Regions from separate parts of the Paenibacillus azoreducens genome, predicted to be linked through region 2. Evidence: predicted binding sites of a transcription regulator. Region 2 holds the regulator's gene; each other region holds the start of a gene.
The links. The regulator Rex, encoded in region 2, represses fermentation and respiration genes when NADH is low (regulators of the CRP and FNR family bind a similar motif). The targets are predictions, from matches to a motif close to TTGTGAAATATTTCACAA.

Region 1 (10,858 bases), 440 kb from region 2:
TCAAGGGGAAGCAGCGGGTCTGGCGGACTGTTTGATTCACCGAAGAAATCCTATACCAAACCAAAAACGAGGGTAGGATCCGGTAAAATAACGCGAAGATCGCGGCGATGAATATAACGAACGCACGAAGCATGGATTCGTGCGTTTTTTAATGTTACCCTATATTAAGCGGATCATAGAAAACTACTTTTTCCGAATGTGTTATGAACCGGTATTTAAGATGAGGAAGGTGTATTACGTTATGAAGCAGACGAACGATGATTTCGATAAATTCCACCGCAAGCCACTGCAGGTGTCTCATGCCCAGAAACTGCTCGCCGCATATGGAAAACCTGGTCCGGTTGAGCAAATCGCGCTGGAAGAAAGCCATAACCGTTATTTGGCCGAGGAAATCAAGGCGCCGCATCCTTTTCCGCGTTTCCGGCGGTCGGGCATGGACGGTTATGCGGTCAGAGCAGAGGATACGTCAGGCTGCAGCTCCGAGCATGTGGTGTGGTTGGATGTTATCGATGAAGTCCCGTGCGGATTTGTCTCGGATAAAGAAGTAACACCCGGAACGGCAATGCGTATCATGACAGGAGCCCAGGTTCCGGAAGGCGCGAATGCGGTAGTGATGCTGGAGATGACTGAGCAGCGCGAATATGAGGGCAGCATCCAGGTTGGATTGAAACGAAAAATCGAAACCGGAAAAAATATAACTCCAATCGGATTTGAAGTGGACGAAGGGGAGGTTTTGATGCTCCCTGGCCGCCGGATTCAGGCAGGAGAAATTTCGGTGCTTGCCTCTTTTGGCGTTCACCAGGTAACCGTATACCAAAAACCGCGCATCGCGATTTTTTCTACCGGTTCAGAGCTGTTGACCGTCGAAGAACCGCTGCAGCCGGGTAAAATTCGCAATAGCAATACATACATGCTGGCTTCCCAAGTGCGCGAGGCTGGCGGCGAGCCGTATATTTTGGAAGCGGTGATGGATGATCTTGCCTTGGCCAAAGCAAAAGTCGAAAGGGCGCTTCAGGAATATGATGCGGTTATCACCAGCGGCGGAGTATCTGTTGGCGATTATGATATTATGGGGGATTTCGTGCGGAGCGACAGCGTGGACATGCTCTATAACAAAATCGCGATGAGACCGGGAAGCGTCACGACGGCGGCGGTCAAAGACGGCAAGCTGCTGTTTGCCCTCTCCGGAAACCCGGGAGCATGTTTTGTCGGCTTTGAGTTGTTTGTTCGACCTTTCATTCAGCAGACGCTGGGAAGCGACAAGCCTTACCTGACCGAATGGACGGCTGTGCTTGCCCAGGACTATACAAAGGTCAATGCCTTTACGCGCTTCGTCAGAGGCCGGCTGGATGCAAGAGATGGCATATTGTACGCCGTCCCGGCCAAAGTGGATGAATCCAGCGTGATGGTCACCATCAAAGACAGCGACTGCCTGATCGTCATTCCGCCTGCCAAAGAGAAAACTCCGGCCGGAAGCAAAGTGAAGGTGCTGATGCTGAAAGGCAGCCCGTTATGAAGAAGCCCTATGTCTGCCAAATCGTCGGCTACAAAAACAGCGGCAAAACGACTTTGGTATGTGCCTTGGTCGAAAGGCTAAGGGCGCAGGGCTGCCGCGTGGCGGTCGTCAAACATGATGCCCATGATTTCGAGATGGATCACCCGGGGACCGATTCCTATCGGCATCGTGCGGCTGGCGCATCGGCGATTGCGCTCGTATCCCAGCGGAAAACGGCAGTCATTCTCGAAGAGGAAACTCCTTTAGGCAAACTTATCGAAGATTTTAGCGCTTATGATATCATTTTGGTGGAAGGGTACAAGAGGGAAGGTTATCCCAAGCTAGTCATGGTAAGGAAAGCAGAGGATAAGGAGCTAATTCAAAGTCTAGAGAACGTTACGGGCGTCGTCAGCTGGCTGCCGGCTGAGCAGATTTTTTCAGGCGGGCAGAAGGGACGTGAACATGTCACGCTGTTTGATAAAGATGAACATGAGCGGATCGCGGACTGGATGCTGCGGCTGAGATAAAGCAACAGCCATTAGCATCCTGCATTGAAACGGATATAAACAAATCTCCGGTGAGATTAATCAGTATTACAAATTGTAAGAGCCGTCCAAGAGGTCCGGTTTTGCTGCGACCTTGGGCGGTCTTTTTTTGTTTCCGAGCACCGATAGGGGTTGACCTTTACGTTACGTTATAGAGTAAACTGAAAAGAAAAGTTTTTGTGGGGGATGTTTTACGATGGTTGACAACGATACAGTCATGGAAAATGGTAAGTGCATTGAATGCGGTGCAAAGGAAGCAGAGGGGCTTTCCTGCTATGAGATGTTTCAATTTCCGTTGGTTTGGGAGCATAACGACCCCCGGTTATATGCATTACATTTTTGGCTAGTTTCATGTTATATGATCCAACACCCCTCAAACTATACTGAAGAAGGATATAGGCTCTTGGTAAAACTATTTTCAGAAGCATATGATCATAACTGGGATACGAGTTATATTCTCAAGAAAAATAGGGAACTTGCTTCAAAGGTAGGCAAAATAGTCAATCCGCTGCCCAGCGGCAAAAGAAAACGTATACTAAGAAAATGGTCAATGACGATTGAAGATCTATACATCGGAGGAGAAGAAAATGCAATAAACGGAATAAAAAAATGGAGAGAGGCATTAAGAGCGGATATAGACAAACAAAATAAAGGTTCAAAATAAAACAAAAAGGAGCTCTTTGATTGAATCTGCGCGGGCTTTGACTAATTTCTAACGGACATCACGGCCGTTAAATGGCCAAAAATAGCCGTTTTTGAATCTTAACGGTCACCACAGCTCTTAATTGCTCCGAAACACGGTAAAAGTGGGTTTTTAAACCAAATAGCTGCAACTGTGTCCGTTAGAAATCAAAAAGGCTGAAATTCGCCTGAATAGCGGCCGCTGTGACCGTTAGAGTTTTGTGCGAATCCTTTCGAACGATCCTAACATATACGCGCGGACTACCCATGCGATCCCAATACATACGTGCGGGAATCCTTCTTGTGCGATCTCAACATATACGTGATCCAATCCATTCATGCAACTAACGCATACGACCAATCCACGTATGCGACTCCAACGCATACGTGCGCATCCTTCCGTGCGATCTAAACATATGCGTGATCCAATCCACTTATGCAACTAACGCAAACGTGCGCAATTCGCCCATGCGACACCAACGCATGCGAGCCATTCTTCATACGATCCTCAACTCAGTTGATTTATCCGATCTCAATGGTTCCCGCTGACCACGTCAACGGATATCGTCGAGCAATTTATGAAAGAATGCGCCTGATGTCGTGATCAGAGTCGAAGATAACCGGTCCGTACAGCAGGGGATAAAAAAATAGCAACGGCGAGCAAAATGAAGCGCTTCTTAGGCCAAACCTCGTTCAGCATCAGCATTTCTCTTCGATTTCTTTTTGCTTTGGTCAACCCATCAAAGGTAAGCATTAGCTTATTAAAAATAGGGAAACCTTAGTCAAAAGGATTTCCCTATTTTCGTCCAGTGAGCTGATTTAGGAATCCGCGCGCCGTTCGATCGCTTCAGACATGGTTTTGTCAGTGAGATGCGCGTATACCTCGGTTGTTTCGGTGGAGGCATGGCCGAGTTGCTCTTTGGTTTTGTAGATATCGTTTTGCAAATAATAATCCGTTGCGAAGGAATGACGCAGCTTGTGAACCGTTAAATATGGCTTGCCAAAACGTTTGGCATATTTGATAATCATGGCCTGAATGGCGCGTTTGGTCATCCGCCTGCCTTCATTTTGCCCGTTGGCGAGGGCGAGGAATAAGGCTTTTTCTTTTTTGGGGGCTTTATATCGGGTTTGGCGCAAATTCATATAATTCATCAGGTCATCTTTGGCTTGTTCCCGGAAGTATACCGGGGTTTTAAAAGTTTCGTCGTTGTTGCCTTTGCGGTATACATGAAGCAATTTGTTGTTCAAATCCAGATCGTCAACATTTAAATTAACGACCTCGGATACGCGCAGGCCGGAATTCAAAATCAGGCTCGTGATGCTGGCATCCCGTTCTTTGTTTTGCTCATGGGCGTACAATGCCTGCTTGTTTTTTTCGACGTCTTTAGCGTAACCTTCAAGAATATATCCGATAAACTCCAGGAGCTCGTCTTCCTCCAAAATTTTGCCTTTCAATTTAGCGGCGGTGTCCTTCGGTTTATGGATGCGTTTGATTTCAATTTTGGCCATAATGTTTCGTTTCAGAAGAGGATAAAACTCTTCATCTTCGGCGATTTGGCTTAGATAATGAAATAATGAACGAAGGGAAGAGAGCTTGCGGGATACGGTAATGCGGGAATTGGCGCCCTCCCGTTTCGTGGCGAGGAAAATCCGGTAGCTGACCACATTTTCCATCCGCAGCACTTCAAGCTCCTGCAGAGTTACTTTCGCATTGTTTTCCGCTTGGGATAAACCTTCGCCCCGCAGCCAGTTAAAAAACGTCTCATAATCCCTCACATATTCAAGCAGGGTGGAGGGGGACAAGTCCGGAAGTTTGTAATCGATGAATTGCTGGACAAACCACGGCATGCCCAGTACCTTATCGTCTAGCTTGATCCGGTCGATTTCTTTCTGTACGTTCATACGGGCATCACCTCTCCAATGATATGGTTTTGTAAAGTATATTTTACCATATTCACCGTCCGTGGTGGCCCTAAAGTCGTTATTGAAGCAGGAATTGGATGAACCTTGCCCATGAGGGTTCAAAACTATATATTGGATATGATACGATGTACATACCTTTAGTTTTAGTTTTTCTTGCGATTATAGGTGCTAAAAGCTCTGATGAAGCTTATAAATTCTATAATCATAAAAATGAGGTGAATTCATGGATTTCAGAATAGACCTGGTTCCGGCGCGGAGAAAACGGGTGATTAGCGGTTTAATGCAGCTGTATTTATATGATTTCACCCTTTATCAGAATCTGGATGTAAACCAGGATGGCGTATTTCCGGAGTACCCCGGGCTGGACGATTATTGGAAAAGAGGCATGGGGAAATACCCCTTTTTGATGACAAGCGGTGGAAAACCGGCTGGTTTTGCGTTAGTGGAACGCCTGATCGACCCGCAGGAAGGCGACTATTACATGACCGAATTTTTTGTGATGCAAAAATACCGCCGCTTCGGCTTGGGCAGCTGGGCCGCGGGTGAATTATTCGATCGCTTTCAAGGGCGGTGGAAGGTCACGCAGATTAAAAACAATACACCGGCTCAGGCTTTTTGGCGGAAAATAATTGGCAATTATACGAATCAGCAGTTTGAAGAGATGATCCATCCGTCGAACGGAAACATCAGTCAGTATTTTATGTCATAAAAGATTAATCATATTAATGAATTTTCTAACTTTATAAGTAAGGAGGCAGAAAGATGGAAAAGCGTTCTTTTGGCAAAACAGGGATGGAAGTCAGCATTTTAGGTTTTGGCGGACAGCAAATCGGTCAAGAACAAGAACTGTCGAAAGTGGAGAAACTGCTGAACCACGCGCTTGATGAAGGCTTAAACGTGATTGATACGGCGGAATGCTACAGCGACAGCGAAGAATTGATCGGCAAAATTTTGTCGCACCGCAGGGACGATTATTATCTCTTCACCAAATGCGGGCATGCGGCGGGGTTTGACGGGGAGGACTGGAATCCGGCGATGCTCGAAAAGAGTATTGACCGCAGCCTCAAACGCCTGCAGACGGATTATGTGGATGTCATTCATTTACATAGCTGTTCGGAAAAGATTTTGCGCCAAGGCGCGGTCATCGAGGTTCTGCAAAAAGCAAAGAAACAGGGGAAAACGCGTTTTATCGGTTACAGCGGGGATCGGACCGATGCTTTATACGCCGTGCAAACCGGATTGTTTGATAGCCTGATGATTTCCTTGAACATTGCCGACCAGGAAGCTATTGATTTGGCTCTGCCTGAAGCCGTGGAAAGAAAGATGGGGGTTATCGCCAAACGTCCGGTTGCCAATGTCGCTTGGACTTATGAGACTCTTCCGGAAAAAGCATACCCTTATGTGTATTGGCAGCGGCTGAAGAAACTCCAATATGATTTCCTGACGGATTCCGAACGGGCGGTTGTAACCGCGCTGCGGTTTGCTTTGAACGTTCCAGGGGTGAGTACGGCCATTGTCGGCACGCAAAAACCAGGCAGGTGGTCGGAAAATGCCAAGCTTTTGCAGTCAAGTACTTTGTCCGAGCAGGAATACGAGCAAATCCGCGCGCGCTGGAAGGAGATTGCCGATGAAGATTGGGTAGGGAAGACCTGATCGGGTATCCCGAACTTGTCTGCCTGCGCAAATCCAAAACCAGGGGAAACAGCCAAGAAGAAGATTTTTGAGTATATTAACATGCTTTTACGTTGGAAAAAGGAAGCGGTCAGCAATCTCATTGACGGCTTCTTTTCTCTATGAAGATTCGGGAGAGTGGCGAGGTCATTATTTCTCGTTACTAACTGCATCCCTTGCTGAATAAATATGAAAGTGATTACTTTCACAAACTTTGGTAAAACTTTGTGTTATTCTTTGTGGAGTAGTGCACAGTACTGTATCGCTGCAATTAACAACTAAGAAAGAGACAAGGGGTAAATGCAGACATGAAGAAGATGAAGTCTTTCGGGAGTATCATACTTATCCTGAGCTTAGTCGTCATGCTGTCAGCATGCGGCAGTGGGAACAACAACGGCAAAGTGGCCGGCAACGAAGGCGAAAAGAGCGGCATCGTTACCGCTATCGGCGAAGGTGACGGTAAGCATGGTGCAATTAAGGTAGAAGTTACGTTCGAGAACAATGAAATGAAAGACATTAAAGTTCTTGAACAGAATGAAAATAAAGTGTTGGCTGAGCCTGTATATAAAGAATTAAAAGAAACGATGATCGATTCGAACAATGCAAATGTCGATGCGATCAGCGGCTCGACTTTGACAAGTAAGGGTTATATTGATGCCGTTAAAGATGCAGTCGCGAAGGCTGGATTGACGCTGGTTGCGAAGCAGGCTGCTAATAAGAACACAGCGGACGAGCCATCCGAGCAAACCTATGACGTCGTCATTATCGGTGCCGGAGGCGCTGGATTCAGCGCGGCTCTGGAGGCTAAGCAGGCAGGGGCTTCCGTCGTTCTATTGGAGAAAATGCCTACCGTAGGCGGAAACACGTTGATTTCCGGTGGCGAGATGAACGCTGCGGGCACATGGGTACAACAGAAGATGGGCATCAAAGACAGTGTGGATCTGTTCGCTGAAGATACGCTTAAAGGCGGAGACAATGTCGGCGATCCGGAAATGGTTCGCGTGCTTGCCGAGAATGCGACCGCTGCTGCAGAATGGTTGAAAAATGATATCAAAGTAAATTTCCTGGAAGATCACCTGTTCCAGTTCGGCGGTCATTCCGTTAAGCGTGCGCTTATTCCTGAAGGACATACCGGTGCTGAATTGATTACGAAACTAAAGACGAAGCTGGATGACATGGGCATCGATCTGAAGACGAATACGAAGGCTGAAAAATTGCTCACAGATGATAGCGGTAAAGTGAACGGCGTAGAAGCAACTGGAGCGAATGGCACTAAGATTACATTCCATGCAAATAAAGGTGTAGTCATTGCAACAGGCGGATTTGGATCCAATGTTGAAATGAGAAAGCAGTACAATCCGGAATTCGATGAGAAATATATGACTACGGATGCACCGGGTTCGACCGGGGATGGTATCGTCATGGCGCAAGCTGTTGGCGCTGCCTTGACCAATATGGAGAGTATCCAGACTTATCCGGTATGCAATCCTGTGACCGGCGTTATTTCGCTGGTTGCAGATAGCCGTTTTGACGGAGCAATCCTCGTCAATCAGAGCGGTAAACGCTTCGTTGAAGAACTGGAACGCCGCGACGTCATCTCCAGAGCGATTCTGGCTCAAAAAGGCGGCTACGCTTACCAATTGTGGAATCAGGACATCGGAGATATCAGCAAAACGGTAGAAGTGCATAAGGACGAATATGATATGCTCGTTAAGGAAGGCGTCCTATACAAAGCCGATACATTGAAGGAAGCGGCAGAATTCTTCAAAATCGATCCGAAGGCGCTGCAAGAAACCATTGACCGTGTCAATAAATTCGCCAAATCGGGTAAGGATGAAGACTTCAAACACCGCGCGGGCTTGAAGGATATGAGCAAAGGTCCTTACTATATTGAAAAAGCCGTACCTTCCGTTCACCATACAATGGGCGGACTTGTAATCAACAAGACGACACAAGTCATGAATGAGAAGGGCGAGCGGATACCAGGGTTGTTTGCAGCTGGTGAAGTAACCGGCGTTATTCACGGTACGAACCGTCTAGGCGGGAACGCGATTGCCGATGCGATTACATTCGGGCGCATTGCCGGACAAGAAGCGGCCAAATAACATAAACTGAGTAATTCGAAGGGGCTGTCCTTTTCGCTATTGTAAATATAGTGATATGCTCCCCTTACGGTAGACAGGTGAAATAATAAAACCTGCTACTGTAAGGGGGCTTTTTTATGCCTAATAAAAAATATGATGCGTCAGAGAAACTCGTTATTATTGGTGAAATCGAAAGCGGGGAAATTGGCGTTAAAGCTGCAGCCGAGAAATACGGTATCACCAAAACGACTTTGGCGAAATGGCGGCGTCGTTACAAGGTGTATGGTTATGAAGGGTTAGAGAAACGCACTCATAATCGAAATTATAGCGCTGAGCTTAAGCTCCAAGCGGTGAAGGATTACATAGAGGGAGGATTGTCTCAATATCAGATCATCGATAAATACAAGATTGCAAGCAGAACGCAGCTTTCCAACTGGATTAAGGAGTATAATCGTCATAGCAGCTTAAAAGCTTACTCAGGAGGAGCGAAAGCAATGACGAAGGGGCGTTCGACGACTTGGCAGGAACGGATCGATATTGTGCAATACTGTCTTGCTCATCAGTATGACTACCGTAAGACAGCGGACCATTTTCAGGTCTCCTACCAGCAAGTCTACCAATGGGTGAAGAAGTTTGAGAATGGCGGTCAGGATGCGTTAAAGGATGGCCGGGGGAGAAAGAAAGCGCCGGAGGAACTAACAGAGGCCGATCGCCAAAAACTCGAGATGAAAAAGATGGAGTATGAAATCGAGCGGCTTCGGGCGGAGAATGCATTTCTAAAAAAGTTACGGGAATTCCAAAGGAGGCGAAGCTAAGCCAATACCGTCATGAGAACGTCTATCTTACTATTCAAGCGCTTCAGGAAGAAGCGTTGTTCAGCGTTCAGCTGCTGTGTGACATTGCAGACATTTCACGTTCAAGCTATTACAAGTGGCTAAATCGCAAGCCCAGTTCCCATGAGCAGGAGAATGCAGAGTTAACGCATGTCATGATGTCCATTTATGAGAAAGTCGAGCGTACCTTTGGATACCGTCAATTAACGTTGCACATGCGCCGCCAAACGGGAAAAACGATTAACCAAAAGCGCGTGTACCGGCTGATGAAGATACAAGGAATTCAATCTGTCATCCGGAGGAAGAAAAAGAGATATGCGAGATCCACCCCACAGCAGGTGGCAGAGAACGTGCTGAACCGCAAATTCACTGCAGATGCGCCAAATGAAAAGTGGGTTACGGATGTGACGGAATTCAAGTACGGCAATGGCCAAAAAGCGTATCTAAGCGCTATTCTCGACCTTTATGATAAATCCATCGTTTCCTATGTATTCGGGCATTCCAATAACAAACCTCTTGTATTTCAGACGTTGAAACGGGCCTTGCAAGAAGTACCAGGAAGCAAGCCCATGCTTCATAGCGACCGGGGTTTCCAATATACCTCTCTGGATTTCAAGAAGCTCTTGGACGATGACGAAATGACTCAGAGTATGTCACGTGTTGGACGATGCATCGATAACGGTCCAATGGAATCTTTCTGGGGAACCCTAAAATGCGAGAAGTATTATTTACACACCTACCATACCTTTGAGGAGCTCGAAAAAGACCTCCAGGCCTATATCCACTTTTACAATTACGAACGATTACAAGCAAAACTAAACGGCCTCAGTCCGATGGAATTCAGGACAAAGGCCGCTTAATTGATTTTTATTTTTTGTACTGTCTACTTGACGGGGTGCAGTTCAATAGCGGGGGCAGTCTCTTTTTTATAATTTTCAAGTTCCAAAATATCATCATATGAAAAATTCACAAAAGGAAAGATACATTGTGCGTCTATTGTGCAAAGCTATATAAATTGAACTATAGAAAAGGACAAGAAATAGGCAAGAGGGAGAAATGATTCTGGAGAAGCGAAGCGCTCGCCTTTGTGAGTGGATTTCTACCATAGATAGGTTCAAATCATAGAAATCTGGGAGCAACAGCGATCGAAAGAACATTTCACACGGCTGCCTTCAATCTGTACAATTCATTGGTTCAACTTATATAGCTATAAAGCTTTCGTGACATCAAGATATAAAAAGCTTTAAGATGTATATGTATGATGGGCGCATAGCGAAAAAAGTTATACGGGAAATGATTTGAGAACCGCAAAAGGAGGGGATTCTATGGGAACAATGTGGAAGGGCGGCCAAATTTACACGATGAAGGCGGAACTACAAACTGTTGAGGCGGTATATACCGAAAACGGAGTTATTTTGGGGACCGGTGCATTGGCCGAACTGGAGAATAAGTATCGCGGGCAAATAGATCATGTCGAAGATTTGCGGGGCGGTGTCATGTTCCCTGGTTTTGTGGACAGCCATATGCATTTAATCGGACATGGGGAGACTTTTCTCAAATTGCAATTAGGCGGCTGCCGGAGCAGGGAAGAGGCAATTGAACGGGTGAAAGCACAAGCCGAGATAT
Region 2 (10,858 bases):
CCGCTGCTCCTTCGTTGGAAGAGATGCTGATGGAGCTCGTGCCTATGCTGGATGATGTGGTTTTGGTTGGACATAACGTTGCATTCGACTTTAATTTTTTGCAAAATGCGCTCGATAGCTGTGGATATCTTCCGTTTTCCGGACGAATTCTCGACACGCTGGATTTTCTCAAAATATGCTTCCCATCCTTGACTTCCTATCAGCTTGGTCAGGTGACGTCCCATTTCGGTTTGCAGCATGACCGTCCGCACCAGGCGGACAGCGATGCCTTGGCAACGGCTTATGTGCTCTTAAAATGTCTGGACGAGCTTGATCATTTGCCTCTTATTGCCCTCCAGCGCCTCCGTGAGCTGTTTGCGGAGGAGGATAGCGATCTTGGTTGGTTTTTTGACGGCTTATGCCAGGAAAAGGAGCAGCAGCCTATTCAGGATCTGAACAGTCATACTTTCTATCGTCAGCTGGCGTTAAAAGTCGATGACTGGACCGAGATGAAACCTCCCCGGGATGAATCCGCCGATAATCCTCTTGAAGGCATGGATTTTAAGGAATATTTGAGCGAGATCCGTAAGCGCCTCAAAAGCATATTGCCTCAATACGAGGAACGCGAGCCGCAATCGATTATGTTCGACGAAGTGATGAATGCGCTGGAACAGGACAAACATCTTTTGATCGAAGCGGGTACGGGGACAGGGAAATCTTTGGGTTACCTCATCCCTTCTATATATCAGAGCGTCAAGCAGCAGCAAAAAGTGATGGTCAGCACGCATACCATCAATCTTCAGGAGCAGCTAAGGGAGCGGGATGTTCCGCTTTTGACGCAGGTTATTCCATTTCCATTCAAAGCTGCGGTATTTAAGGGTAGACAACATTATTTGTGTTTGAGAAAATTTGAACATAAAATAAACAGAAGAGACTTTTTTAATCCCAAGGAAGATACGATCACGGCCGCCCAGATGATCGTTTGGCTCGCGCAAACCGAACATGGGGATGATGAGGAACTGAACCTTGGCGGACGCGGCGGCGACTTCTGGGAAACGGTAAGCAGCGATTCGGACTCCTGTCTGGGCCGCAGCTGCCCATGGTTCCGCAAATGTTATTATCATCGCGCCAAACATGAAGCCGGAATTGCGGATGTCGTCATTACCAACCACTCCAAGCTGTTTACCGATGTAAAAGCTGGCCATCAATTGCTTCCGTCGTATGAGCGTTTGGTGATTGACGAAGCCCATCATTTGGAGGATGTTGCCGGTAAACATTTGGGACTTCATATGAAATACTTCAGTGTTGTCCATACGCTTACCCGGCTTTACAAGGATGGAAAGAACGGGCAGCTTTCTGCGCTGAGACAGCAGCTGCAGTCCTCCGGCCAAGAACGGGCCAGCGACTGGATTGCGGCAATCGATCGCATTAGCGAAGATTTGGTGGACGTGAAGGAAGATTGGGATAAGCTGAATGAACTTTTATTCGCTTTGCTTCCGGAGCGTAATGACGTTTCGCCAGGGGATGTAGGACAATACGTACTTCGCCTTCAACCTGCAAACAAACCGAAGGAATGGGATACGCTCAAAGCGCTCGAAAATCAGATTCATGTGAAAATCAGCGAAGCGGTGCGGCGCGGGGAGAAAATGCTGGCGGAATACAAAGAGGATGAAAGTGATTACAGCGCGGACAGCCTGATTACGGATTTAAGCGGCCTGTTCAAGGATTTGGCAGCGGCGCGCGACGACCTTCGCATCTTCATGAACTTGAATGACGAGACTGTCGTGTACTGGATGGAGGCAAGCAGCCATTTCCGGAGCAAATCGCTCCAGATGTATGCTGTACCGGTCGATGTCAGCAAACAGCTCAAGGAATTGTTTTTCGACAAGAAAAAAAGCATAGTTCTGACGTCTGCCACATTGTCTGTGGATAAATCTTTTCAGTACATGATTGATAACTTGGGGCTTCAAGAGGATCAGGAAAACGGAAGACTGGCTACCGTGATGCTTCCATCGCCATTCAATTACCGCGATCAGGCGCTCCTTGTGATCCCGCGCGATTTCCCAAGCGTTAAGGGGAGCGTAGGCGATGCGGTATTTGTAGATACTTTGGTGCAATCCCTTGCCGACGCCGCGCTGGCGACTCATGGACGAATGTTGGTGTTGTTTACTTCTTACAGGATGTTGCGTCAGGTGCACGAGCCTTTAAAAAATGCTTTGGCGAACAGTGACATTGCAGTGCTGGGCCAAGGCGTTGACAGCGGCAGCCGCACCAAGCTTATCCGCAGATTTCAAGACAGCAGCGCTTCGGTGCTGCTCGGAACGAGCAGTTTTTGGGAAGGGGTGGATATTCCCGGCGATGCTCTGACATGTCTGGCGATTGTAAGACTGCCGTTTCAGCCGCCAAACCATCCGCTCGTCGAAGCGAAAAGCGAGCTTCTGCAGCGTCAGAAAAAAAATCCGTTCATGAAGCTTTCCGTGCCGCAGGCAGTAATCCGCTTTAAACAAGGCTTTGGCCGACTCGTTCGCACGGCGAATGACCGCGGCATCGTCATTGTATACGATACGCGCGTTATCGAATCCTACTACGGGAAGTATTTTCTTTATTCCTTGCCTGGACCCAAAATGGAGCATATGAATACGGAAAAAATGGTTCCTCGTATATCCGAATGGCTTAAAAGTTCCGGAGTCCCCGCAAAGTAATCGAATAAGCTTCGAAGCCACACGTCACTCAGTACTTTTGCTCCGCAAAAGCGCCCCTCTTTGAGAGGCGTCGGACTTCTTTCCGATACTCTTTGTGAGGTTGTTTTAAGATAGTAGAAGTAAAACTCCGGGGGAAACGCATCCTAATATCGCAAGAAAAACATCCGCTAAAAGCGGTCTGTCTTCTTAGAAAGTACGACGATAGACGTTTTTCTAAGCATTGATAGATTAATTAAGCTGCTAAAAATAGGGGGAACAAGCATGAAATCGGAGAAAATATCCGAAGCAGTTGTTCGCAGATTGCCTGTATATTTAAGATATTTGAGCGACTTGCATAAACGGGAGGTCGCTACGGTTTCCTCCCAGGAACTTGGTCAGAGACTCGACCTCAATCCGGCGCAGATCCGTAAGGATCTGGCTTATTTCGGCGATTTTGGCCGGAAAGGCATCGGATATGATGTTTCGTATCTGATCGAAAAAATCCGCCACATCCTGAACCTGGATCAGCAGATCAACGCGGTGTTGGTCGGGGCAGGTAATTTGGGTCAAGCGCTTTCAAACTATAACTTTTACCTGAAGGAAAACATTAAAATTATTGCCGTATTTGATGAAAATCCGAAGAAGATCGGCAAACAAATCAATACGCTGACCGTTCAGCCGATGGAGGAGCTCCGCGAAACGATCAAAGCCCGCAATATCCGTATCGGGATCATTACGGTACCGGATGTCGAAGCGCAAAATGTGGCCGATATCCTGATCGAAGCCGGCATCGAAGCGATCCTGAACTTCGCGCCGGTCATCTTGAAAGCACCTGCGAACATTCGGATTCATCCGGCGGATTTCACTACGGATCTGCTCAGTTTGGCTTATTATTTGGATAACGGAAAGGACGATTCTGCTGATGACGGCGACAAATAGATGGATGATTAAAAACGGCAGCTTTGCGGTTGCGGATGGAGATAAGCCGGTTATTCAAGGCTGCATGGTCATTGAAGACGACCTTATCGTTTATGTGGGCGAGGAGACGCCTGAACTGGATGGCGATATACCCGTTATGGACGGGACCCATCTGTTTTTTATGCCGGGTATGATCAATACGCATGGGCATGCCGCAATGTCGCTGCTTCGCGGATATGGTGACGATCTGGCTTTGCAAATCTGGCTGCAGGAGAAAATGTGGCCGATGGAAGCCAAATTCACCTCATCGGACGTATATTGGGGCACCTCGCTGTCGGTGCTTGAAATGCTGAAAGGCGGCACGACAACCTTCCTGGATATGTACGACCATATGGATCAAGTAGCGAAGGTAACGGAAGAATCGGGAATCCGTGCATCCTTGATGCGCGGCGTTATCGGGCTCTGCCCGGAAGAGGTTCAGCGCCATAAGCTGAATGAAGCCATCCGATTTGCCCGCGACTGGCACGGTAAAGCAGGCGGACGGATTACGACGATGATTTCACCGCATGCGCCATATACTTGTCCTCCGGACTTTATTGAAAAATTCGTTCAGGCCGCTCATGACATGGATTTGCCGATGCATACCCATATGTCTGAAACCAAAGCCGAAGTCGAGCAAAATGTAACTGAATACGGTCTGCGTCCAGTTGCCCATCTGGAGAAACTCGGAGTGTTTTCCCGGCCATCGCTTGTTGCTCATGCCGTTCATTTGACGGATGAAGAAATCGAAATTTTGGCAAAAAACAAGGTAGCCGTATCCCATAACCCGGGCAGCAACCTGAAACTGGCAAGCGGCGTGGCACGCGTAACGGACATGCTGAAGGCTGGCGTGACTGTGTCGCTTGGAACAGACGGGGCGGCGAGCAATAATAACCTCGATATGTTCGAGGAAATGCGTCTCGCGGCATTGATCCATAAAGGAGTCTCCGGCGACCCGACGGCGATCCCGGCAGGGGAAGCATTGAAAATGGGAACGGTTTATGGGGCACAGTCGCTTTTCTTGAACAATGTGGGTACTTTGGCTCCAGGTATGAAAGCTGATTTTATCGCGCTGAATACCGATCAGGCGCATTTTCTGCCGCATACCGACTTGATCTCTCATGCCGTTTATTCGGCCTGCGGCAAGGACGTTGAGCATGTGTGGGTTGATGGCAAACAAGTTGTCAAGCATGGCGCCTGCCTGACACTGGATGAAGAGCGGATCCGCCGGGAAGCGCAGGCCGCTTTTGAGAGCCTATTATCTCGTTAAGAAAGGCTTAGAGGTAGCTTATGCTTAGAATTAGAACAAGAAGAAATGTTTGGAAAAATAAAAAGAAATGGATTTTCCTTGCTATCGCAGTTTTTCTGCTGATCCTATTCGGACTTTACCGCTATTATATCTATGTAACGCAGGACATACGCGCAGAAGAAACCACAGCCATTTTGAAAGCAAAGCAGGAGAGCGGGCTTGTCAAGGTAACCGAGTCATACAAGTCCGTCTGGGATAGCGTTTGCTGGGTGATCGAAGGTTTGGATAAAGAGAATCGCCCTGTTATGGTTTGGGTTCGGATGGAAGGTGGAGGCAAGGTTAAAGCAGGCGAAGGAGCGGTTCATCAGGAATTGCTTGCCGATGGCATGTCGGAAACGCAGATCAAGCAGAAGATTCAACAAGAAATGCCTGATGCGGACAAGATGAAGCTGACGCCGGGAATGTATAACGGGGAATATGTTTGGCAGCTGTTTTACCGCAGCAAAGATCATTATTACTATCAATTTTATCGTTTCCGCGACGGCAAAAGCATCGGAGGGCCATTTACGCTTCCAAACAGGTAATCCGTTTTTCAACATCTCAGAAAGTATAAACTTCCGGGGTCCCCGCAAAGTAATCGGAATAAGCTTCAAAGGCTACACGTCACTTTGTGGGATTATTTTAGATCAATGGATGTCTTCTCTTTTGCTAAAAACGTCCTAAAAAATGGAAGAACCTCATTGGAAAATGGGGTTCTTTGGCGTACACAGAATATAGTTTAATAATTTCATAACATTACCTTCGATATCGTATATACGATATGATATACTTCTTTATGTATTCAGTAGATATCATGGTTTTTGCGGCCAAAAGCTGCATTCACGTCATTTCATGCAGATCATCAGGAGTTTCCAGTGATTTGTGCAGAGGGATTTGATCTTATATCTGCATGGGAGAAAACCGTTCACAAGCCTTGGCAACCATGTGCGGCAGCTGCTCTTTAAAAAGCTCTTTTTGCCGGAGTTGCCGTAAGAATAGATATAGAGACTCGAAGTTTTTAGAGTTGTTATAATATAGATTTTTCCATTTGAGAGGAGGACATACAGTTGAAACTGCGTCCAATACCAATTGTCATAACGGTTGTTGTATCGGCTGCGCTTCTGTTTGGCGGCTGGTTCTTTTATCGTCAGACCACCATGCAGGGGCCGCTTCAAAAGATCATCCAAAATTATAAAGGCGTAAACAGCGCTCAATTTGATATAAAACGCAATGAAATTGATTTGAAACTCGACTTAAAACCGGATACGAATGTATCCGGGCTTGTTAACCGGATTACGACCGAAGGAAAATCCGTGATCGGCAGTCGCACATTAAAATTCGATTTCGTCGACCATTCCTCGGACAAGCTAAACCGCTATTGGGATTCCGCCATGTTCACAGTAGCTGAAGCCATGGACAATAAAAAATATACGGAAATAACGTCCAAGCTGCAGGAACTGGCCAAAGATACAGGCATCAAAATCCAAACGGAGATGGATACGAAAAACGTGTATATCAGCCTTAGCGAAGGCGACAACAGCAAGTTTATCGTATTGCCCCGGGACCCCGGCAAGATTGGGGTGTGGGAATAATGCCGAGATTGCTTAAAGAAATTTTGATTGGTTTTATTCCGGTACTCTTTATTTTTCTCGGATTTATTGGCATAAATGTCGTTCCGCTTGTTCTCATTGGGCTATTGGTCGGAGGGCTGCTGTTTTTGACCAATCTTCGCGGCGGCCTGGCGGTCGGCGCAGGTGCGGAGCGTAAACGGAAGAAAAAAGGGCTGAAAAAGCTGACTTTTGAACAGATCGGCGGGCAGGACAATGCGAAGCAAGAGCTGAGGGAGGCGCTGGATTTCCTGATCAAACATGAGGAGATCCGCCAGCTCGGCATTCGCCCGATTAAAGGGATCCTGCTGACCGGTCCTCCGGGTACAGGTAAAACGCTGATGGCAAAAGCCGCGGCGCATTATACGGATTCCGTGTTTGTTGCTTCGTCGGGCAGCGAGTTTGTTGAAATGTACGTCGGCGTCGGCGCGGGACGCGTGCGCGAGTTATTTCGCGATGCACGCAACCGGGCGGCGAAGGAAAACAAACAAAGCGCGATTATTTTCATCGATGAAATCGATGTGATCGGCGGCAAGCGCGAAGGCGGGCAGCAGCGGGAGTATGACCAAACTTTGAATCAGCTGCTAACCGAGATGGACGGGATTTATTCTTCCGACAGCCCGCGGATTTTACTGATTGCGGCGACCAACCGGAAGGAAATGCTGGATAGCGCGCTGCTGCGTCCGGGACGTTTTGACCGTCATATTCAAGTGGATTTGCCTGACAAAAAAGGGCGCAAGCATATTCTTGAGCTGCATGCCCAAAATAAGCCGCTTCATGCCGAAGCGAACCTAGAGAAAATCGCCGAGGAATCTTTCGGTTTCTCTGGGGCCCAACTGGAAAGCGTGATGAATGAGGCAGCCATTTATGCCATGCGCGAAGGTTTACAAGAAATAGAACAAAGACATTTGTCCATGTCTATAGACAAGGTAATGATGGGTGAGCGGACCGACCGCGAGTCTACGCTTGAAGAGAAAAAACGCGTGGCCATTCACGAACTGGGTCATGCGATCATGGCGGAACTTGTCCGTCCCGGCAGTGTAAGCCAGGTTGCGCTCAGCCCCCGCGGCAAAGCGCTTGGATATGTGCGCCATAACCCGCAACAGGAGCAATATTTATACACGAAAACATTCCTGGAAGAGCAAATTATGATCGCGCTCGGCGGAGCAGCCGCGGAGGAAATATTCTACGGCGGACGGAGCACCGGTTCAAGCAACGACTTTGAACAGGCGCTGAACATTGTGCAGACCATGATGAAATCCGGACTTACCTCCCTCGGTATTATGGATATGGACATGGTAACAAAAGAAGAGCTGATGAAAGAAAATCATGCGATTCTGGAAACCCTGATGAAACGAACGCGAACCATGCTTGAGGAGCGCCGGGTCATTTTTGAGCAATCCTTGGATATTCTACTGAAGGAAGAAACGTTGTCCGGAGAGCAATTTCGTTGTCTATTTCGTGAACATTCCCTTTTGCCAGCATAAATTGTGATGCTGGTTCTTTTTTTTTACTTTTTTGCTGTGCTAAGTTATTATTATAGATTGGGTCACTATGTACTCACTTGCAGGACAGGCGATAAATGAGTACAGCACAGAATACAGATGGTGGCTATAGGAAGGTGGCAGAGACATGTACTTTAAAAAGATTGGCGTAATTGGCGGCGGAACGATGGGCCAAGGAATCGCTGAGATGTTGGCGACACGTGGGCTTGATGTTCTTCTGGTTGAGAAAACGCCGGAAAAACTTGATTACTCTTATTCCATGATCGAGCTTAGTCTGGATAAGCAGCTTGAAAAATGGGCGATTACCCAGGCGGAAAAAAAATTGATTTTGGGCAGAATCCAAAAAGTGGTGCATCTTGCGGAGCTTGGCGCCTGCGATATGGTCATTGAAACCATTTCCGAGGATCTTGAAGCGAAGAAGCAAGTATTCTCGCAGTTGGACCAGGTATGCCCTAACCATATTATTCTTGCCAGCAATACATCTTCACTCAGCTTGACCGAACTGGCCAGCTCGACAATGTATCCAGAACGCGTGATCGGCATGCACTTTATCCATCCGGTAAGCAAAGTCGATCTGGTTGAAATCATCCGCGGCCTCAAAACATCCGAGACCACTTTTACGGAAACGAAACGTTTCGTTGAGGAAGTGGTGGATAAAAAAGGCGTCATGGTATATGAATCGCCCGGATTTGTATCGAGCCGGATGATTTGCTTAATGATTAACGAAGCGCTGCATATCCTTCAAGAGGGAGTGGCATCTGCGGAAGATATCGATGATGCCATGCGTATTGGATACCAGTTCCAGCATGGTCCGCTTGAGATGGCCGACCGCTTCGGACTGGATTCCGTACTTGCGGCTTTGGAGCGGATGTTCCGTGAATTTGGCGAATTGAAATACCGTCCGTCGACCGTGCTTAAGAAAATGGTACGAGCAGGGCATTTGGGCGTCAAAACGGGAGAAGGCTTCTTTAAGTATGACAAGGATGGTGACCGGATATGAAAATTCTAGTTATTAATGCTGGCAGTTCCTCATTGAAATACCAGCTTTACGATATGACAGACGAATCCGTATTGGCCAAAGGTTTGGTGGAGCGGATCGGAATGGATTCCTCTATTTTGACCCATAAACCGACCGGACGCTCGGAAGTAACCGAAGTAAGCGAGATCCTGGAACATACAACCGCGATCCGTAAAGTATTGGCACTGCTTACGGACCCGGACCATGGCGTGATTGGGTCTGTTGACGAAATCGAAGCCGTTGGCCACCGCGTCGTTCATGGCGGCGAATTCTTCAGCGAGTCCGCGCTTGTGGACGGCGACGTGAAAAGCAAAATCCGTCAATTGTTCGACCTTGCTCCTCTTCACAACCCGGCATCGATGATGGGCATCAAGGCATCCGAAGCCAATATGCCAAACGTACCGCAGGTTGTCGTATTCGATACCGCATTCCACCAAACGATGCCGGAACATGCGTATTTGTATGCCATTCCGCGGGTACTCTACAAAAAGCACAAAGTAAGACGTTACGGTGCGCACGGCACTTCGCATGATTTCGTCAGCAAGACAGCGGCGGAATTCCTGGACCGTCCGCTCGAAGACCTGAAAATCATCGTCTGCCATATCGGCAACGGCGCCAGCATCACGGCCGTAAAAGGCGGAGAATCGGTCGATACATCCATGGGCATGACTCCGCTCGAGGGCCTCATGATGGGAACGCGCAGCGGCGATTTGGACCCTGCCATCGTACCTTATGTCATGAACAAGGAAGAGCTGACCGTAAGCGAAGTAAACTCCATGTTGAACAAGCACAGCGGCCTGCTCGCGATTTCGGGCATCAGCAGCGATATGCGCGAAATTACGGAAGGCATGCAAAACGGCGATGCCAACTCGAAACTGGCGTTTGATATGTATGAATACCGTCTCCGCAAATACATCGGTTCCTATGCAGCGGCGATGAATGGCGTAGATGTGATTGCATTCACAGCAGGCGTAGGCGAGAATTCGGTTGTTTTACGGCAAAAAGTATGCGAAAATTTGACTTATCTGGGCGTTGAACTGGACGAGAAGCTTAATGAAGTTCGTTCAGGCGAACCGCGCCGTATTTCTTCGGCTAATTCCAAGGTTCAGGTACTGGTGATTCCGACGAATGAAGAGCTTGTCATCGCGCGGGATACGCACCGTATCGTTCAGGGGTCGAAGTCGTAGACTCTGAATTCAAAGCAAGTATTGCAAAGGGAGAGATTTAGGCATGGCCACCAAAAGTGTGATTCGTGACGTGAATCAACATGTAGGAGAAACCGTAACGATCGGCAGCTGGATCCATAACAAGCGTTCCAGCGGAAAGATTCAGTTTTTGCAGCTGCGTGACGGAACCGGATATATTCAAGGCGTTGTTGTAAAAAACGAGGTTTCTGAACAATTGTGGGAAGACGCGAAAAGTTTGACTCAAGAAAGCTCGGTGTACGTTACGGGCGTCATTCGCGAAGAGCCGCGCAGCCAATCCGGTTACGAGATGACGGTAACGGGTATCGAGATCATCCATTTGACCGAAAATTACCCGATTACACCGAAAGAGCATGGAGTCGACTTCCTGATGGATCATCGTCACTTGTGGCTTCGTGCGCCGAAGCAGCGCGCCATTCTGGTGATCCGCGGCGAAATCATCCGTGCCGTTCAGGAGTTTTTCGATCAAAACGGGTTCACACTGGTCGATCCGCCGATTTTGACGCCAACTTCCGCTGAAGGAACAACGAACTTGTTCCACACCAAATATTTTGATGAGGATGCTTATTTGACGCAAAGCGGCCAGCTTTATATGGAAGCGGCAGCGATGGCGCTCGG
Region 3 (10,858 bases), 2.1 Mb from region 2:
ACCTGGCAGCTGCTGCAGTGGGGACGGAAACATCCGGTTCGATCATCAGCCCGGCGAGCCAGAACATGGTGGTCGGCATCAAACCGACAGTTGGGCTTGTCAGCCGCTCGGGCATTATTCCGATTACGCACACCCAGGATACGGCCGGCCCGATGGCCAGAACCGTCACCGATGCGGCCATTTTGCTGGGGGGAATGACCGGCCTGGACGAACGGGATGAGGCAACCCAATCGAGCAAAGGGCATTTCTTAACGGATTATACGCCTTTTCTGGATGCCTCGTTTCTGAAGCAGGCGCGGATTGGCATTCCGCGGTTTTATTTCAGGGATCTTGATCCCGACAGATTGGGGATTCTCGAAGCCGCCATTGAAGCGCTCCGCAGCGAAGGGGTAACCATCGTCGACCCGGTGGAGCTGCCCTGCCAGGAGACTCAGTGGAGCTGGCATGTCCTCCATTACGAATTCAAAAAAGGGGTCAACGATTATTTGGCTCCGTTGCCGGATAACATTCCTGTTCATTCATTGTCTGAGGTTATCGCTTATAACAAGGAACATGCCGAGCAGTGCCTGAAATACGGGCAAAATGTGCTCGAGGCTTCCGAGGCGACCAGCGGAACGCTGACGGAACCGGAATATCAGGCTGCGCTCCGCCTGAATGAAGAAATGTCGCGGTCCAAAGGCATTGATTATGCGCTTGAAACTTATAACCTGGATGCGCTGCTGTTTCTGGGCTGCGACGAGGGAGACGATATCGCGGCCAGAGCGGGATATCCGGCGATTACAGTGCCGGGCGGTTGGGCACAAGAGGGAATCATCGCTCCTGGCGGTTATATCACGAAAGGCCCGGTGGGAATTACCTTTATCGGGACTGCATACAGCGAGCCGACGCTGATCAAGATCGCGTACGGCTATGAGCAGGCGACGAAGCATAGGGTGCCGCCGGAGATGGAGAAACTTGTTGAGGCATAACAGTGAATTGGGATATGCTGAAAGAACATTAGGCTGCAAATCCGGTACACCTTCCCGCAAGAGACCTTCCGGCTGTTGCAGAGATGACCTGATTAGAAATCATTCATACCTATGATGGATGAAAAAAAGAGCGTTAACCTCTGCTATTCCGGAAATGGCCTTCATTTACCGGAAGGCAGGTTAAGGCTCCTTAAGCCTTATCTATTTGATTCGGTTTTTACGCATTCGCCGTAAAAAAATGATCAAAATAATGGATGCCGATAATAACACGCTTGTATTCAGCCGCTGAGAGTGCAGCAAAAATAATCAATGGACATTCACTCCATTCCGTAATGGATATTATTTCCATTCCACCTCTTTTTCTCCTGGAACAAAAGAGCCCTTTGAACAGATTAAGCTCAAGTTCCATCCCCTCATGATTATCGCGGACCGCTATGGTCGTTGCGTCCTCTTTTATTCTCAATTTAGCTTAAGCTGGAGGTTATCTTCTTATCTTCCCACCCAATGATGATCGGAATGATTTTTTTGTGCTGTCACATTTTTAGCCCAGTTGTTCGTTGTATAGAGTGAAAGGGGGGGAGAGGGCTTGAATGACGCGGAGTTAAGTCAGATCATCGCAGAGGTGCTGGATGGGAACACGGCAAAATTTGAGAAGATTATGGAGAAATACCAAAAACCGATTTTTCTCTATTGCTATCACATGCTGGGTAATTACACCGAAGCCGAGGATAACGCGCAGGAAGTATTTTTGAAGACATTCCGCAATTTGCGGAAATATCAGAGTGAGGTCCCTTTTGGAGCCTGGTTGTACAAGATTGCTTATCATCAATGCATCGATATCATCCGCAAGCGGAAGCTGGTGAAATATTTGCCTTTCTTTTACCGGGACGATAAGGAAAATAAAGATGTCGACTTGCAGATTGAAGCCAACTATTTTGATGAATCCGTGCATCAGGCCATGGCAAAATTAACGGCGGAAGAGCGGAACTTATTAATTTTACGCTGTGTCGAGGATAAGAGCTACCGGGAGATTGGTTTGATTTTGGGCAAAAGCAGCGCAAGCCTGCGCAAAAAATACGAACGTACGGCTGCAAAATTCCGAAAGTATTATGCTCAGGCGAAGGAGGTGGGAGTGTATGAATATGGACAAGGATCGGGATTTGAAAAAACTGTTTAATGACCCGCGCATTCCCGACGCCGACTTGACAGGAAAGGTCATGAGGATTTTGCATACCGAACCTAAAAAAAAGGAGAGATTTTTTGTGAAATATAAAGTTGCTTTGACTGCGGTTGTAGGGATGATGTTAATGGCCTCCACGGGTTACGCGGCCGTTCAGTATAATTCATTGTCGAATAAGGATGGCGAGGTCGTATATGAGACGAAATCGGCGAAAGAGATGGGAACAGAATCGAATGAGGACAGGAAGCATGGCGAAGAATTTTATGCTCTTAAGGAAAAGGTGCTAAAGAGCGGTGAAGCTGGACTGTTCTATCTGGTTGCCAATAACCCGAATCATAAAACAGATCTTGGGACGAAGATGATGCCATTCCAAAATCTCACTCAATTGCGCGATAAGATTACGGATAAATCCGTTAAGATTCCAGACAGTGTCAATGGAAATTATACATTCAAACAAGCGGATGTGATGTTTAGAAATGCTCAGGAAGTAAATCCACCTTCACCGGAAGAAAAAAAGGCGCTTGCGGAAAAACTGAGAAAGCAGGCGGAAGAATCCAAGCAGGGATATGCCATGATGCCGGTTGAAATGACAAATCAGTTTTTCATTCTCCATGCTACGTATCAAAATGGAGAGGATGAAATCGGGGTTACTGTCACTAATGTGAGTGGAAAGGACAAGAACGCTGGATTGTATATTGACGAGGAAGTTGAGTTTAAGCAGGAGAAGGTTCAAGTGAAGGGAGTAGAAATGCTGTATACAGATTGGGGTCGTTCAAAGACGCATGATCTGAGATGGGTATACCAGAGCCCAGACAAAAAGGTGAAATACGTCTATGATATAAGTGGGGACATAGATAAAGTAAGTAAAGAAGCCTTGATGAAAATTGCTGAAAGCTATTTGGAATAAAAATTATTAAACAAGCATTTTGCAAAATTCTGAAATAAAAAACGGGAACCTGCTTCAAAGCGAATTGGAGCGGGTTCCCGTTTCTTTTACATATCAAAAACTTCCGGGGTTCCCGCAAAGTAATCGGAATAAGCTTCAAAGGCTACACGTCACTCAGTATTTTTTGCTCCGCAAAAGCGCCTCTCCTCGAGAGGCGTCGGACTTCTTTCCGATACTCTCAGTACTTTTACTTTGCAAAAGCGCCCTTCAGGCGTCGGACTTCTTTCCGATACTCTTTGTGGGGTTATTTTAACCGGTCGGATCCGGGCTGCGCGCCTTATGATTGAATCGGTTCAAGAACAAGGGGGCGGCACGGTCTTTTATCCTTAATTTACCTTAAGCTGCAGGTCGTTTTTTGTCGTCATATCCCATGATTACCGGAATAATTTTTCATGTTGTCACATTTTTGGACCAGCTGTTCGTTGTATAGAGTGAAAGGTGGGGAGAGGGCTTGAATGACGCGGAGTTAAGTCAGATCATCGTAGAGGGTTTCTCTACTGTTATCACATGCTGGGAAATTGCACCGAAGCCGAGGATCACGCACAGGAGTATTTTTGAAGACATTCCGCAATTTGCGGAAATATCAGGGTGAGGTCCCTTTTGGCGCCTGGTTGTACAAGATTGCTTATCATCAATGCATTGATATGATCCGCAAGCGGAAGCTGGTGAAATATTTGCCTTTCTTTTACCGGGACGATAAAGAAAATAAAGATGTCGACTTGCAGATTGAAGCGGGCTATTTTGATGACCTGCGCATTCCCGATGCCGACTTGACAGGAAAGGTTATGCAAATATTGCATACTGAACAAAAAACAAAGGAGAGATTTTTCATGAAATATAAAGTTGCTTTGACTGCGGTTGTAGGGATGATGTTGATGGGCTCCACGAGTTACGCAGACGTGCAGTATCATTCTTTGAAGAACAAGGATGGCGAAGTCGTATATGAGGTGAAATCGACGAAGACGCAAAAGTCCGGAAAAACAGAATCGAAAGATGAAATAGCGCGTTTCAATGCATTTTTTGAACTTAAGGAGAAGGTGCTAAAGAACGGGGAAGCTGGGCTGTTCTATATGGTTGCCAATAACCCGAATCATCAAACAGATCTTGGAACGAAGTTGACTTCATTCCAAAATCTCTCTCAATTGCGCGATAAGATTACGGATAAATCCGTTAAGATTGCAGACAGTGTTAATGGTAATTATAAATTCAAACAAGCGCAAGTGCTCTTTAAAAATGCTCAGGAAGTAAATCCGCCTTCTCCGGAAGAAAAAAAGGCGATGACGGAAAAGCTGAGAAAGCAGGCAGAAAAGTCCAAAAAGGGATATGCCATGATGCCGGTTGAAATGACAGACCAGTATTCCAACATCTGGGCCACGTATCAAAATGGAGAGAATACAATCGAGGTTACGATCACTAATCTGATCGAGAAAAAGAATGCAATAAGTCTTATTGACGAGAAAGTTGAATTTAAGCAGGAGAAAGTTCAAGTGAAGGGAGTAGAAATGCTGTATACAGATTGGGGGCCTTCAAAGACGCATGATCTGACATGGGTATACGAGAGCCCGGACAAAAAGAAAAGATACGTCTATAATGTCCAGGGAAACATGGATAAAACCAGCAAAGAAAACTTGATGAAAATTGCTGAAAGCTATTTGGAATTTATAAATAGTAAATAAAAAAACGGGAATCCCCTTCAAAGCGAATTGGAGAGGGTTCCCGTTTCTTTTACATATCAAAAACTTCCGGGGTTCCCGCAAAGTAATCGGAATAAGCTTCAAAGGCTACACGTCACTCAGTATTTTTTGCTCCGCAAAAGCGCCTCTCCTCGAGAGGCGTCGGACTTCTTTCCGATACTCTCAGTACTTTTGCTTTGCAAAAGCGCCCTTCAGGCGTCGGACTTCTTTCCGATACTCTTTGTGGGGTTATTTTAACCGGTCAGATCGGGCTGCGCGCCTTATGATTGAATCGGTTCAAGAACAAGACCGGCCATATTGCGGCGGATCAAGTCGCAAGAATCGTTAAACAGCTTGGTTTCTTCCTCATTCAGCCTCAGCTCCAGCAGCTCCTGAATGCCTTCGCTGCCGATGATCGCCGGTACGCCTGCGCATACGTCGCGCTGACCGTATTCCCCATCCAGGATCGCCGATACGGCAATGATTTTATGCTCGTCATTGAGGACGGCGCGGGTAATATGGGCGATTGCGCTGCCGATTCCGAAGTGGGTGGAGCCTTTGCGGGTGAAAATTTCCCAGCCGGCGTCTTTGGTTTTGCGGGCGATATCGTCCAAATCCAGATGTTTGAAGCGCTCAGGATGCTGCGCCAAAATATCGAGGATAGGTTTGCCGCCGATCGTCACATGCGACCAGGCCACAAATTGCGATTCGCCGTGCTCTCCTAACGCATAACCGCTTACGCTGCGCGGATCGACGGAAAAGACATCCGACAGCAGCGTTTTCAGCCGCGATGTATCGATAGAAGTCCCCGAACCGATGACGCGGTGGCGCGGAAAGCCGGTCAGCTTCCAGATCATATACGTCACGATATCCACCGGATTCGCGGCCGTAATAAAAATGCCTTGAAATCCGCTTTCCACGATCGGCACGACAATTTGGCGGGTAATTTCCGCGGCTTGCTCGAGTACGTCCATCCGGTTTTGCCCCGGCTTCGGATTCGCTCCGGCTGTAATGATAACGACGTCCACGTCGGCGCAATCGGCATAGGTGCCTGCATAAATGCTTGTCCGCGTATGGGTGAAATCAATGCAGTGCGACAGGTCCAGCGCCTGTGCCAGTGCCCGGTCATATGTGCGGTCAATCATCATGATTTCGTCGCAGATCGATTGGTTGATCATGGAGTAGGCGCAGCTGGATCCGACCATGCCGGAGCCTACGATGGCGACTCTTCTTCTTTTGCGTTTCATACTTTATCCGCTCCTTTATGAATATTGTACACAAGAAAATTGCAAAAATCCCATGATGAACAAAAGCAACCCAAAATCAGACAAGGTAATGTTAGGCGATCTGACAAAAACAATGTGTCGAAAATCACAAGGAGGCCCAAGACGCTTTGATACGCTGAAGATGTCAAAGAAAATCAAGGTCAGCAAAGGCTAAAGTCCCTTTATCCCGGCCAAGAAAGGGTGAAGTGATGTGAAAACTTATACTTGCGTGGACAAGGACACCTGCATCGCCTGCGGCGCTTGCATCGTTGTTGCTCCGGATATTTTTGATTGCGATGATGAAGGGCTGGCTGAAAATATTCTGCCTGGAGACCAGAATCTCGGCATTGTAGAGGTCCCTGAAGAATTATTGGACAGTCTGGATGAGGCGGAAGATGGATGCCCAACATCATCGATTCGAGTATCCGCAAGTCCGTTTCAAGATCCGAAATCCGAAAAATAAAAAGGGGGATCAACATAAGAAGTTGAAGTTCTACATTTCAGGATCTGAAAAATACACCGCTAAAAAAGCCCCGTCCAAATGAAACATCCGGATGGGGCTTCGTGCTCGTCTATTAATATGCCAAAGCGAACAGCGCCTTGATGTGGGAAAGGTAACGGATGTTACTTGCTTCCTTCATCAGGGATGCAGGCATGCCTTTCAGCGAAATGTTGTTTTCGCCAATGGTAGCTACGGCATCTTTGCGGCCAAGGCTTGCCAGCGTACCGGAGTTCACCGGAGCGAAGGTTTCAAAAGCCTTGTCATTGAGGTAAGCGTAAAGGTTGTAGCCGATCAGCTCGCCCATTTGCCAAGCGATTTGAGCCGTTGGAGGGTAAGGACGACCGGTTGGATCAAAGACAACGGCGCTGTCGCCGGCAACGAATACATCTTGATGGGAAGTGGATTGCAGGAATTCGTTAACGGTTGCGCGTCCGCGGTTCACTTCCAGACCGGATTCGCCAACAAGCGGGTTGCCTTGCACGCCGCCGGTCCATACAAACGTGTTCGTCACGATTTTTTGGCCGTCTTTCAGTTCTACGACATTGTTTTCCACGTTCGTGACAGGAAGTCCGGTCAGGAACTTGACGCCGCGGTTCTCAAGACTTGTCGTGGCGCGCTCGATCAGATGGTCAGGCAGTACCGGCAGGATTTTCGGACCGGCTTCTACCAGAAGCAATTTGATTTCGGCAGGGTTAACGCCGTATTTTTTGGTCAGGTTCGGCAGAACGTCAGCGATTTCGCCGACAAGCTCAACGCCGGTCAAGCCGCCGCCGCCGATCAGGATCGTTGCGTCAGCTTCGTCTTTTGTTTGCGCATAAGCTTTGATGCGTTCTTCGATATGGGAATGAATCCGTTTCGCGTCATCGGCGGACTTCAGCACCATGCTGTATTTGTCCAGCCCAGGAATGCCGAAGTAAGCGGTGATGCTGCCAAGGCCGACTACAAGTGCGTCGTAAGTCAGCTTGGAGCCGTCGGAAAGTTTTACTTCTTTATCTTCTACGGAGAAAGATTCAACCTTTGCGATTTTCAGATCGATATCTTTGCCTTTGAAGAGTTTGCCGAGAGGCATCGTAACTGCTTTTTCAGCCACGCTGCCTGCAGCCAGACGGTGAAGCTCAGTGATGATTTGATGGGTCGAAAATTGGTTCACCACAGTGACGCGCGCTTGTTCTTTGTCCATATACTTGCGCAGCGTCAGTGCAGAAAGAAGTCCACCATATCCTGCACCCAAAATGACAATATGTTTTGACATAGTTTTTCCTCCGTCCTTACTGGTAATTATTGAAAAAAATTATTTTTGTTCTTTAGCGCGTTCGGCAGAAACCTGGAGAAATGCATTCAAGAAGCGGAACATTTTTTGCGCTTGCGGATCTTTCAGCAATTTGAGCAGGCCAAAAACACCGATGACTTCTTGGCTCTCGTCGGCGCGGTCTTTAGCTTCAATAACGTTGGCTGCAAGATGTTTCGCGGATTTGATGACTGGAGAAGCGATTTCCGAGATAGCTCCGACCGTATCGCTTTTCAGTGTTTTGTCCGTTAGAGCGGCTTGGGCGAAATCATAAGACTTTGTCAATACATTCACAAGCTCAGTCAGCTTTGGAAGATTGTCGACCAGAGTCGTCAAGGATTCCTGAACCTCGGGCTTGAGCAGCTGGTCCAGCAAATCTTTTTGATCTTGACTGACAGGCACGTTTGCTTGTTCAGTCTTTACATCAGTAATTGTTTCTGACATGTCCATTTCTCCTTTGCGTAAGCAGCAATGCTTATATTTATTTAAAAAGGGCTGATAGACCCTTTTTGGGCAGAGGGGTCTACAAGCTTCAGACCTTCCTCGGGGATGAAAAAGGCCGTAATCTAAATCACCATTTCCTATGTTAGCATAACACTCTCCAAAAGGATAACGAGGCTTAGGCACAAATTGTGAAGTTTTACACATGTATACGTCTTTTTGGTCCAAAATTCTCTGATTTGCTTCATTTTTACGCCGAAATAGTGATAAAAACTATAGCGAAAACTCGAAAAACTGACGATTCTCCTCGCTAAATAGCAATTCTTCACCTAGCTTCTTCCAAATGCCGCCTCCCTATGCATCGTTTGCCTAAAAGATTGACACTTTAAGGCATCCCAGCTTGGCAAGCCTTCCAGATATACCCAAGAATTGCTACGCTGCTTGACTCCACCTGATGAATTGTTTTCCTAATATTAACTATATGCGCGTTTCCGTACTTTTCCAATATCCAATTTCGGATTTGTACATATCAATAGGCGATCAATCGGGCACGAAAAAACCGCTCTTCCTGCACGCGGGTGCTTGGCGAGAGCGGTTTGGATCATCCGCAATTAAGGTTGGTTCGGCGTCTGCGGCGTGATCGGGTCCGAATTCAGTGCGCCGGAAGCTTCAATGGTCCGATACTGCTTCAGCATAAAAATTCTCCAGCGGACGATCATGCCGAATGCCAGCAGGAAGAAAAGCGCGCCGGATTGCGGAATCGAAACATATTCATCAATCACTTGGTGGAGCACCGTGCGAACGATCAGAAGCACAAACAAAATAACGACGAAGCTCTTGGAGCGTTTGGCAAATATGTGGCCTTCGCTCACCTCGAATTTGGTGCTTCGGATCAGCGGATATGAAAACAAGAACCAGCCGACAAGGAAGGCGATCAAAGCCCAAAGAATGGGGACGCGTACAGCGGGCGCCACGAACATCAGAAAGCCTGTGGCCATGCCCATCGGCGGGATCAGTATTTTTTTAATGGTAACCGGTTTGTTGCTGGCCTTCAAACGTACAAAGATGACCGCAAGCGCCATAACCAGTGCCCCCACGGTGGATCCAATTTGAAGGAATGAGGGACTAATATGAGCCAAGTTCAAGACTCCTCTCCAAAAAAAGATGTAATTAATCACATATAACTATATTATATCACACCCACCAAGAAGTAAACTTGTGCTCCGTTTGAAGTCAAGTTGCCTGATTACCTGCGGTTTTCAGAGTTCATGCCATCCACAAACATCCTCAGTACATACCGAAAGCTCTCGTCCAATGGGATATCCATTTGAAAGCCGCCATGCTGCTCAAGCGTCGCAAATCCATGCAAAAGGCTGCGCAGACCGCGAATGGCATGCAGCGTCTCCTGTTCTCCAAGCCCGAAAGGTTCCATAATCCGGAGAAAGAGATCCAGCAGCTCCTGTTTGGCCTGGTCGAGTTCTTCATGCTGCAGCAGGTTTACCTTATAAAATGCTTCGTACAGCCCTGGTCGGGAGCGGGCAAACCGGAGGTATGCTTCGCATAGACTCAAAATGGCTTCATCACCGGATTTGCCAATAACGGCGTCGCGGGTTGTCTCGACGAGCAGATGCAGGCAGTAAACCGTCAGCGCTGCGCGCAGATCGGGCAGCCCCTTCACATGATTATACAGCGAAGGCGAGCGTACGTTTAATTTTTGCGCCAGAGCGGCCAGCGTAAGCGAGTCCAATCCCGATTCGTCGGCAAGCTCGGCGGCGGCAACCAGCAAGGTGTGGCGGTCAAGTCCTATTTTAGCCATAGGTTACTTCCCTCCTTTAAAAGCTTCGGCTGCGCGTTGGACAGCATGGTTCATCGCATCAACCGGATTTTCGATCATCGAGCCGTGGCCGACGGCAAGCCAAGAAGGCTGAAGCGCCGTTAAACGGCGGGCGCTCGCGAGAGCAGCCTCTTTGTTCCAGGTCGCCATCGCCGGAAAAGGGAACAGCAGCCGCATATGGCCGGATACGGCCATTCCGCCCCGGATTTGAAAAGCATCGCCGGCTATCAGCACCTTGCTCCGCGTATCCAGAAATGCCATATGTCCCGGAGTATGGCCGGGCGAGGCGATGGCCTGCAGCGATCCGATCCGGTCTCCGTCAGCGATCAAATGATCCGGTTTGGTGCGGATGTTCTTAGGAACGCTTCCCCGGATAGCCGTCTGCGGCTCGCCTTCTTCGAGAGCGCTGCTGCCGGCCAGAAGGGCCTGGTCACGGCGCGAAATATAGACTTGTGCGGTTGGAATGGCATCCTTAAGCGCATCCAGAGCGCCAATATGATCTCCATGCGCATGGGTAAGCAGGATGCGGGTAATCGGTTTGCCTAGCGAATCGGCTGCTTCACGTATCCCCTTGATGCTGAATGGCATGCCTGCGTCGATTAGAGTAAGGCCGTCATTTTCTTCCACAAGGTACACGTTTACCGGAAACAGATTCGGCATAAAGGAAAGTTGGGTTACTTGATGAACTGTCGTCTTTTTCATAATAATCTTCCTCCGCATCTACCAAACTAATGATATTAGTATTATAACTAATACAATTA

Region 1: a site for Rex is predicted at 6,509-6,526, ahead of L6442_RS14045 (flavocytochrome c). Genes of this name have one in related genera too.
Region 3: a site for Rex is predicted at 6,127-6,144, ahead of L6442_RS02795 (L-lactate dehydrogenase). Genes of this name have one in related genera too.

Annotation. Positions count from the first base shown of each region.
Region 1 is NZ_AP025343.1:3,205,160-3,216,017, forward strand. It holds gene L6442_RS14010 (DUF4247 domain-containing protein) at 1-111, shown strand, start outside; gene L6442_RS14015 (molybdopterin molybdotransferase MoeA) at 242-1,516, shown strand; gene mobB (molybdopterin-guanine dinucleotide biosynthesis protein B) at 1,513-2,022, shown strand; gene L6442_RS14025 (DUF5946 family protein) at 2,237-2,704, shown strand; gene xerS (tyrosine recombinase XerS) at 3,541-4,623, opposite strand; gene L6442_RS14035 (GNAT family N-acetyltransferase) at 4,868-5,353, shown strand; gene L6442_RS14040 (aldo/keto reductase) at 5,407-6,297, shown strand; gene L6442_RS14045 (flavocytochrome c) at 6,624-8,420, shown strand; gene L6442_RS14050 (helix-turn-helix domain-containing protein) at 8,537-9,214, shown strand; gene L6442_RS14055 (IS3 family transposase) at 9,193-10,092, shown strand; gene L6442_RS14060 (amidohydrolase) at 10,558-10,858, shown strand, end outside.
Region 2 is NZ_AP025343.1:2,762,148-2,773,005, forward strand. It holds gene dinG (ATP-dependent DNA helicase DinG) at 1-2,681, shown strand, start outside; gene L6442_RS11965 (redox-sensing transcriptional repressor Rex) at 2,943-3,599, shown strand; gene L6442_RS11970 (amidohydrolase) at 3,583-4,887, shown strand; gene L6442_RS11975 (cell wall elongation regulator TseB-like domain-containing protein) at 4,908-5,450, shown strand; gene L6442_RS11980 (hypothetical protein) at 5,973-6,497, shown strand; gene L6442_RS11985 (AAA family ATPase) at 6,497-7,999, shown strand; gene L6442_RS11990 (3-hydroxyacyl-CoA dehydrogenase family protein) at 8,145-9,017, shown strand; gene L6442_RS11995 (acetate/propionate family kinase) at 9,014-10,222, shown strand; gene asnS (asparagine--tRNA ligase) at 10,266-10,858, shown strand, end outside.
Region 3 is NZ_AP025343.1:659,153-670,010, forward strand. It holds gene L6442_RS02775 (amidase family protein) at 1-968, shown strand, start outside; gene L6442_RS32790 (hypothetical protein) at 1,186-1,317, opposite strand; gene L6442_RS02780 (RNA polymerase sigma factor) at 1,555-2,145, shown strand; gene L6442_RS02785 (DUF4367 domain-containing protein) at 2,105-3,055, shown strand; gene L6442_RS02790 (DUF4367 domain-containing protein) at 3,649-4,770, shown strand; gene L6442_RS02795 (L-lactate dehydrogenase) at 5,049-6,014, opposite strand; gene L6442_RS02800 (ferredoxin) at 6,244-6,495, shown strand; gene L6442_RS02805 (NAD(P)/FAD-dependent oxidoreductase) at 6,608-7,786, opposite strand; gene L6442_RS02810 (helical membrane plugin domain-containing protein) at 7,826-8,266, opposite strand; gene L6442_RS02815 (CcdC family protein) at 8,875-9,402, opposite strand; gene L6442_RS02820 (TetR/AcrR family transcriptional regulator) at 9,510-10,079, opposite strand; gene L6442_RS02825 (MBL fold metallo-hydrolase) at 10,083-10,799, opposite strand.